2 regions of the Brevibacillus agri genome follow, and region 2 is predicted to be linked to the other one. Evidence: riboswitches for the same ligand, from Rfam matches in the RefSeq annotation. Region 2 holds a riboswitch; the other holds the start of a gene.
The links. Region 2 has a riboswitch for S-adenosylmethionine ahead of BA6348_RS09980 (pyridoxal phosphate-dependent aminotransferase). Riboswitches for the same ligand answer to the same signal wherever they lie in the genome.

Region 1: linked by a shared signal. The riboswitch ahead of BA6348_RS04475 (BMP family lipoprotein) and the one ahead of BA6348_RS09980 (pyridoxal phosphate-dependent aminotransferase) in region 2 are both predicted to bind S-adenosylmethionine.

Annotation. Positions count from the first base shown of each region.
Region 1 is NZ_CP026363.1:880,235-884,615, forward strand. Features, by position in the region: gene BA6348_RS04465 (DUF3298 and DUF4163 domain-containing protein) at 1-243, opposite strand, end outside; gene BA6348_RS04470 (methyl-accepting chemotaxis protein) at 407-1,882, shown strand; SAM riboswitch class I at 1,982-2,103, shown strand; gene BA6348_RS04475 (BMP family lipoprotein) at 2,298-3,326, shown strand; gene BA6348_RS04480 (ABC transporter ATP-binding protein) at 3,448-4,381, shown strand, end outside.
Region 2 is NZ_CP026363.1:2,013,497-2,017,877, forward strand. Features, by position in the region: gene moaC (cyclic pyranopterin monophosphate synthase MoaC) at 1-287, shown strand, start outside; gene BA6348_RS09975 (MFS transporter) at 291-1,586, shown strand; SAM riboswitch class I at 1,683-1,797, shown strand; gene BA6348_RS09980 (pyridoxal phosphate-dependent aminotransferase) at 1,886-3,067, shown strand; gene BA6348_RS09985 (hypothetical protein) at 3,411-3,881, shown strand; gene BA6348_RS09990 (LysR family transcriptional regulator substrate-binding protein) at 3,920-4,276, opposite strand; partial or broken gene BA6348_RS27995 (hypothetical protein) at 4,356-4,381, opposite strand, start outside.

The DNA of each region.
Region 1 (4,381 bases), 1.1 Mb from region 2:
GAAAATGCCGCGCTCGTTCGTTTTGATTTCGTAGCTTCCTTGCATTTGGGTATTTCCCGGTACTTGTACCCGTTGCTGTTCGTGAATCAATCCTTGGACCGTTTGCAAAATGGCGCGGTTGATGTCTTTTTCTGCTTGCTGATTGGCTAGCCCCGCCAGTTGCGGGTAATAAATCGTGGTATTCGGACGTTGGATCGTCCGCGTCAGCACGGTGGCTGGCAAAAGATTGCGTTGTTCTTCCACGGTTCTTAGTTCCTTTCCAGATGTCTTAAAATAAGGGGTATGATAGTAGCCTATTCGTCACTGGTTTTGGCTGTTCTCACTTTTTTCACAAATTAGTCAATCTGAGCGCGATATAATGGAAAAAGAATCCGATACATAAGTAGCAGGGAAAAGGGGGGCAACTATGATTCAATTGGTTCGCAACACATTAACGGACAAAGAAGGCTTTATGATTTTTATCCTATGGAACCATCTGTGGATGGCGGGACTCATTGCCTATCAAGTCGACGCTAATTTCTGGAAAGTGACGTCCCTCGGATTGCTGGTCACCCTTATTGTTTCGCCTTTTTACTTCATCAAAAGAGACAGCCATGTCATTCGTTATCTGGTAGCGATCGGACTTATGTTTTACGCGATTTCGTTCGATCATTTCACGACGTATCCAGAAGTTACGTTTCTCGCTTTTGTGGTCATGGGTTTTCTCGCGGCTTACCTGGATTGGAAGCTCGTAGTGACAGCCGGAATTGCGCAAATCATCGTGACGCTGGTCGGATTTTACACAGGATCGTACGAGATTTTCAGCGGCGATTTCACCGAGCTGAATCTGGTGCTACGCATCATGGCGATTCTGATGATGATGGGAGCGGTGACGTACCTCTGTCTGGCGGGACAAGCGTCCTTGCAGAAGGCAAACATCGCCCGCCAGGAAGCGGAAGAAAAAGAGCGTCGCCTGGGAGAGATGCTCGTCCATATCCAACAGATGACCGAGCAGATCGACCGTACGACAGAGCACGTACACGAGCATGCCGAAGGAACGAAACGCAATACGGATGAAATGATGATCGCCTTCAAGGAAGTGGCGACGGGCATGGAGTCGCAGGCGAACTCGACAGTGAAGATCGAGGAAGAGGTGCAGTCGATCGACCAGGAGATCGTGGCGGTCACCACGCAGACGAACGCGATGAAGAGCGAGTCCGACCAGAACAACCGCCGCCTGAAAGAAAGCGTCGACATGATGAAAGAGCTGTCGCAGCAAATGGAACAGATCGTTTCTGCCGTCAACGTGGCAGCGTCGACGATTCACCAGCTCAACCGCCAGGCCAATCGGGTCGAGGAAATCGTAGGAGCCATCAACCAGATTGCGACGCAAACGAACCTGCTTGCGCTAAACGCCGCCATCGAGTCGGCGCGTGCAGGCGAGCACGGCCGCGGCTTCGCCGTGGTGGCAGACGAGGTGCGCAAGCTGGCGGAGCAGAGCGCAACCGCTACACAGGAAATTACCGAGATTCTCAAATCGCTCCATCAGGAAAGCGAGAACGCTGTACAGCAGATCAGCAATGGGGAAGCTTCGGTGGCAAAAGGCCAGGAGCTGGCTGTGAAAACAGTGGCGTCGATCGAGGCGGTGCGCTCCGGCATGATGGCCTTCCTGCAGGCAGCGGAGCAGGTCGGCTCCAGCATGAACCGGGTAAAAATGCGCTCGGGCGAAGTGGCGATGGAAATGTCGACCATTACCGCTGTCACCGAGCAGTCGGTCGCCAATCTGGAGGAGCTTTTCGCCACAGCGGAAAACCAGCATCAAAAGGTGCGGGAAATTACCGAAGAGCTGGGGGAACTGAACAATCTGTCGCATCGGCTGCAGGAAACGTTTCACAGACAATAGGCGCCAAAGTGTAAAATTGGCGAGAACAGTCTGAAAAAACAATTGCTTTTTCAGTTTGTTCTGCTAGAATGAATGCATTGTAACTTGATAGTTTTTATCTCCTTATCGAGAGCGGCGGAGGGACTGGCCCGATGAAGCCCGGCAACCACTGGACATGCGTGACATGGACAGAAAGGTGCCAATTCCTGCAAAACCTGTACCGGGGTTTTGACAGATGAGGAAGAGGACGGCTTCGGACGCAAACTCTTCCTTCGGGAAGAGTTTTTTTGTTGTCAGGAGGGGTAATACACGAACGATAAAATATTTTTATTGCAAAATATTCGTGTTTAGTATTGATTTTTTCGGAAAAAAGCCGTACATTACGTAGTAGGATACAGAAAAAACGTAGAACGTTCGGATGGGAGCGGAAGACACCATGAAGAAGTTGTTGTTAGCATTCACCACTTTTGCTGTTTTGGCTGCGGGCTGTTCGGCTGGCGGAAATGCGCCTGCTGACAAGCCAAAGGAAGAAGCGGCAGGGCAAGAAGGCGCGGCGAAGAAGCGCATTGCGCTGATTTTGCCGGAAAAAATCGGGGTAAACCCGTTCTTCCAGCAAATGGACGAAGGCGCGAAAAAAGCAGGACAGGAATTTGGCGCAGAAGTAAAAAGCATCGAGTCTACTGACCACGGCGCCATCGAAGAAAATTTGCGCGTTGCGGTAGCGGAAAACTACGATCTGATTATCACTTCTTCTTTTGAAGCGGAAGACGCGCTGAAAAAAGTGGCAGCCGAAAATCCTGACCGCAACTTCGCGATTATTGATACCGTAGTAGATTTGCCAAACGTGCGCAGCGTTACCTTCCGCGAGCAGGAAGCGGCTTACCTGATGGGCGCTGCGGCAGGTCTTGCCACGAAGACAAACAAGGTCGGCATGGTTGTCGCCATGGATATTCCGCTGTTGAAAAAATGGACAGGCGGCTTCCAGGAAGGCTTGAAAGCAACCAATCCAAACGCGGAGTTCCTGGTGAACTACGTAGGAAGCTTCTCTGACCCGGCAAAAGCGAAGGAGCTGGCGCTGCTGCAAGCATCCAAAGGCGCCGACTTCATCAACGGAGCGGCAGCAGTAGGCGACCTCGGCGTGTTCGAGGCCGCGAAGGAAAAAGGCTTCTATACATCGGGACAGGACGTTGACCGCACCACGATCGACCCTGAGCACATCGTGTTGTCCCAGCTCAAAGGGACAGATGCCGCTGCGTATGAAACCGTGAAGTCGTTCGTAGAAGGCTCGTTCAAGCCGGGCGTCGTCACTTACGGCTTGAAAGAAAAAGGCGTAGGCGTAACGTATGTGACGCACGAGAGCCAGACGCCTCTGAACGCTTTTATTGGCCAGGAAGTCGTGGACAAAGTAAAAGCGATCAGCGAGGAGATCATCGCTGGTACCCGCAAAGTGCCAGACTCGTTTTAACAGCTAGCGCACAGTGCATGATTGTGACCGACTACAACTGTGTAGTCGGTCTTCCTTATATGCAAGGCAAGGAGCAGAGGCAAGGAAGAGAAAGGCTAGGCGCAAAGAAGGAGGAGCAAGGATGACCGATCGTTTGGAAATGCGGGCCATGACCAAGAAATACGGAGATTTTATTGCAAACGACAAGGTCTCGTTTTCGCTTGCTGCGGGAGAAGTCCACGCCATCGTCGGGGAAAACGGCGCGGGCAAGACGACGCTGATGAGGATGCTGTACGGCATGGAGCAGCCTACGTCCGGCGAGATCGTGCTAGGCGGCAAGCCTGTCGCTTTTCGCGGGCCGCAGGACGCCATTCGCAGCGGGATCGGGATGGTGCACCAGCACTTCATGCTGTTTGGCGAGTTTAGCGTGGCGGAAAATATCGTGATCGGCTACGAGCCGCAGCAGGCCGGATTTTTCCGCCGGAAGGACGCCGTGGAAAAGGTCCGCGCACTAAGCGAGCAGTACCGGATTCCGATAGATGCACAGGCTAGAGTGTCCAACTGCTCCATCGGCGAGCAGCAGCGTGTGGAAATTCTCAAGGTGCTGTACCAGGGAGCGGACATCATCGTGCTGGACGAGCCGACTGCCGTGCTGACGCCGCTTGAAGTTCGCGAGCTGTTGCAGACGATCCGCAATCTGGCGGAGAGCGGGAAGAGCGTCATTTTGATTACGCACAAGCTGCAGGAAGTGATGGAGGTCGCAGATCGGATCACGGTGTTGCGCGGCGGCAAGGTGACGGGCACGGTAGCGCGCGACGAGACGAATGTGGACGATCTGGCCCGGCTGATGGTCGGACGCGAGCTGCGGGAGCTGAGCGAGCGCGTCGATCTGGAGCGGGGGCCGCTTTTGCAGGTGGAGAACTTGACGGTTCGGGAAAAACAGACGCTGCTCGACCGGGTCAGCTTTACCGTGCATCACGGGGAAATCGTCGGCATCGCGGGCGTATCGGGCAACGGCCAATCCGAGCTGCTGCAAGCGATCAGCGGCTTGCGGACGGTACAGGAGGGAACGATTC
Region 2 (4,381 bases):
CAGCGAAAAAGACGTGGGAAATCATCCCGATGTGCCATCCGCTTCCTTTGACCGGGATCGACATTCGCTTCGCTTTTGAAAACGAGACGACGCTTGCCCTGGAAGCATGTGTGCGGACGACGGGAAAAACGGGCGTGGAAATGGAAGCTTTGACGGCTGTCAGTGTCGCAGCTCTTACGGTGTACGATATGTGCAAGGCGATGGACAAAGGCATGGTAATCGGTCCGACTTGCTTGGTGAGCAAAACAGGCGGGAAAAGCGGCGATTTTCGTCGGGGAGAGAACTAAACCATGAAACAGAAATGGCAATCCTATCCGAGCAGCATTCGTCTTCTGGCGATTGCTGCGATCATTTTTTCTACCGGAATGGCTTGTATTTGGCCGCTTGTCACCATCTATATCCACGATTATTTAGGGAAGCCGCTGACCGTAGCGGGCTTTTTGCTGTTATTGAACCAGGGGGCTTTTTTGATCGGCAGCATCGCAGGTGGCATGCTGTTCGACCGTTGGGGGAAAATGCGCACGATCGTTTTTGCCTCGATCGGCGTCATTCTGATTTCCGTCGGGCTTGGCGTCACGCATGACTTTACGCTGTACACGATCTTGTTGTTGCTGAACGGGCTGTTTTACGGCACGCTCTCTCCGGTGATGAATGCACTCGCTGTCGTGCTGTGGCCGGAAGGCGGGCGCAAAGGGATCAACATGATCTACGTCGCGCTCAACGCCGGGGTGGCGGCTGGCTCTGCCCTCGGCGGCTTGCTGGCGAGCATTTCGTTTGCCTGGACGTTTTTTGGCAACGCGATCTCGCAAGTCATCGTGCTCGTCATGTTCGTGCTCATTTTGCCTCGGCAGCTCAAGGCAGTTGCAGAGCGGGGCTATCGGGCGGAGCAAGCCAATACCGCAGGCACTCCCGCCGCTGCTGTCCAAAGCGCTGCCAAGCCGAAGCCAGTTGAGGCGCTTTCGCCGCTACAGCAACTGCCGACGAAAAAAGTGGCGTGGGGCGCCCTACTGCTCTTGTGCAGCGGGCTGTTAATCAGTTGGATTGTCTACGTCCAGTGGACGACGGTGTTGTCGACCTACATGCAATCGTTGGGCATTTCCTTGCGTCAGTACAGCTTGCTCTGGACGATCAACGGCGGCCTGATTTTGTTCGGCCAGCCGCTGATCGCCTGGGTCATTGGCCGCTTCGCCCGCACGCTGCGAGCGCAGATGCTGCTCGGCTCCTACGTGTTCGTGCTGTCGATGCTGATTTTGTCGCAGACGACCTCCTACGCCGGCTTTGTCGCCGGGATGTTCATCATGACGCTTGGAGAAATGCTCGTCTGGCCGGCCGTGCCTGCCGTGGCAGCAGAGTTTACGCCACAGGGGCGAGAAGGCTTCATCCAAGGGCTGATCTCCGGCACAGGCTCTGCGGGACGCATGCTCGGCCCATTGCTCGGAGCGGTCATTTTCCAGCATTTTCAGGCACAAGGACTTTTGTACATCATGGCGGGGCTGGCGCTAATGTCTGTCGCGTTTTTCGCCCTGCACAGCTCGTTTCAAGGTCGCACCCGAAAAGTGCCAGCCGCGACCGTAGAAAAGATGTAGCCAGGAAAAATTCGCGGGCCTCGCGAAGCGTCTTGACACGTTCGGAGCCCGCAATGTAGTATGAAGAAGATTAAAAACAGTATATTCCGTGTGATTTACTTATGAAGAGAGGCGGAGGGACTGGCCCTATGAAGCCCGGCAGCGGATCTGCGCGCTTGCGCGTTGCAGATGCTGTGCCAATTCCAGCAGGATAATTCCTGACAGATAAGGACGTGACCAAGCTGATCTCCCCCTTTTTCTGTACGGAAAGAGGGGGTTTTTGCTGTACATTGGCCTAAAAAGAAAGGAACTGAAGACAGATGCGCATCCAACCTTCCGACATGATTGATCGGCTCCCGACCCAGTTTTTTGCGACATTGGTGGCAAAAGTAAACAAAGTCATCGCTTGTGGGCATGACGTCATTAATCTGGGCCAAGGAAACCCGGACCTGCCTACGCCGCCGCACATTGTGGAAGAGCTGAAGGCACAGGCAGAAAATCCGCTGCATCACAAATACCCGCCATTTTCCGGCCGACTGGAGCTGAAGCAGGCAGTCGCGCACTGGTACAAGCAACAATTTGACGTGGACCTCGACCCGGAGGAAGAGGTGGCGATCCTGTTCGGAAGCAAAACCGGCCTCGTGGAAATTTGCCAGGTGCTGATGAACGCAGGCGATGTGGCACTCGTACCGGACCCTGGCTACCCGGATTACTGGTCCGGCGTAGCGGTCGTAAACGGCCGGATGTCGATGATGCCGCTGACGGCCGAAAATCAGTTTTTGCCTGACTACAGCAAAATCCCGCAAGCCGATTTGGACCGCGCCAAGCTGATGTTTTTGAACTATCCGAATAACCCGACAGCGGTGAACGCCCCGTTTGAATTTTACGAGGAAACCGTCCAGTTTGCGCGCAAGCACGAGATCGTCGTCTGCCACGACTTCGCGTACGGCGCGATCAGCTACGACGGCAAAAAGCCTGTCAGCTTCATGCAGGTGCCGGGGGCAAAAGAGGTGGGCGTGGAGTTTTACACGTTGTCCAAAACGTACAATATGGCCGGCTGGCGCGTAGGCGCGATGGTCGGCAACCGCGAGCTGGTAAGGCTCATCAATCTGATTCAGGACCATTACTTCGTCAGCCTGTTTGGAGCGGTCCAAATGGCCGCAGCCAAAGCGATGACAGACTCGCAGCAGTGCGTCCGCGATCTGGTAGCCGTCTACGAAGGCCGCCGCAATGCGCTGTTCTCCAATCTGCACCGCATCGGCTGGCAGGCCCCGCCATCGCAAGGCTCGTTTTTCGCCTGGCTCCCCGTCCCGGCTGGCTTTACTTCGGTGGAGTTCTCGGATTTGCTGCTGGAAAAAGCACATGTAGTCGTCGCACCAGGCGTCGGCTTCGGCCCAAGCGGCGAAGGCTACGTTCGCGCCGCCCTGCTGTCGGACGAACAACGCCTGGCCGAAGCGGTTCAGCGGATCGAACAGTTGGGGCTTTTTGCGAAAACGAAGTAAGTAGGAGAGCGGGTGACCACACTTCCTGGGGGTGGGGAGTGTGGTTTTGTTTTTGGGGGCTGCGTTGCGTGAGACTGCCGGGGGTGCGTTGGTCGGTTGCTCGCGTATCTCAGGATCATCCATGTTTCCCCATGTTGACCTGCGCTTGTCTGCGTTGCCCCCTTGCCCGCGCCGTCCACTGCCCACGCTTTATCACCTGCTTGTCAATCCATTACCAGTCGAACCCCCCTCCCGCACCATAAGACGTGCAGTAGTAATAAAAATCATTCTCATCGTTGACAGATAATGATTTTCATTATACGATGTTAATGATAATTGATCTCATCAGGAGCGGGAGGGTACTATGCGCTATCAGATTAACGGTTACACTGACATGTACACGGTGATCGCCAACGAGCGGAAGATCGGTGGAGCCATTGAAGCAGCTCAAGTTCGACTGCGCACAGGAGAGGTTTTCACCAATGTGGTTCTCACTCGTTTGGAAATGTCAGGTGCGCATTTTTGCTCGATCGGCTTCGTGACAGAAGAAGGCAAGCGGCTGATTGTGCATGTGGACGACATCAGCATGATCGCAGACGCGCGCCACGTCAATGTATGTGAGCTTGCCAATGAATGCATGCGGGCTGAAAAGTGCGCAGAGCGCCTGAAACGCCTGAAGCGTCTCTGTGAACTGAACGAAGGAAGCTGTACGCCTACCTTCCAGGAAGAAGCGCTGCTTTTGGCAGAAGACATCGGGCTGGAGGAAGCGCGTTCTTATGTGGATTTGTCCTTCCTGCCGCAAGTGGAAAAAAAGCGGGTTGTCCGCATCGCGTAGAGTGTTCCCATCGAATTACATATTCGCCCCTTTCCCTTTTACAGCGGAGAGGGGCTTTTTGCGTCTGGTAGGCGGCGGTGCTGCAAAAAACGGATGAAGCTGGTCACCGGATAAGGCAAGAGGTCATCCTGACGATAGACGAGGCAAATATGTCTGCGGTTGACGTAGCCAGGCAGCTCGCGAATGACCAGCTCGCCCGTTTCGCCTTCGCGCACGACGCTGCGATAGGGGAGGATGCTGACGCCCATATTGTGCTTCGTCGCTTCCTTGATCGTCTCGATCGCCCCAAGCTCCATGCGCACTTGCCAGCGCAACTGGTTTTCCTGGGCCCAGCGTTCGGCCAGCTCGCGGGAGGTGGAGCCGGCTTCGTGGATGAGGAACGGCTCGGATTGCAAATCGGCCAGTTCGATTGTCTTTTTTTTGCGCCAGCGGATTTTGCGGAGAGAGAACCAGACGCAGCTCGTCCGCCAGCAGCGGAATGACGTGCAAGCCTTCCTGGG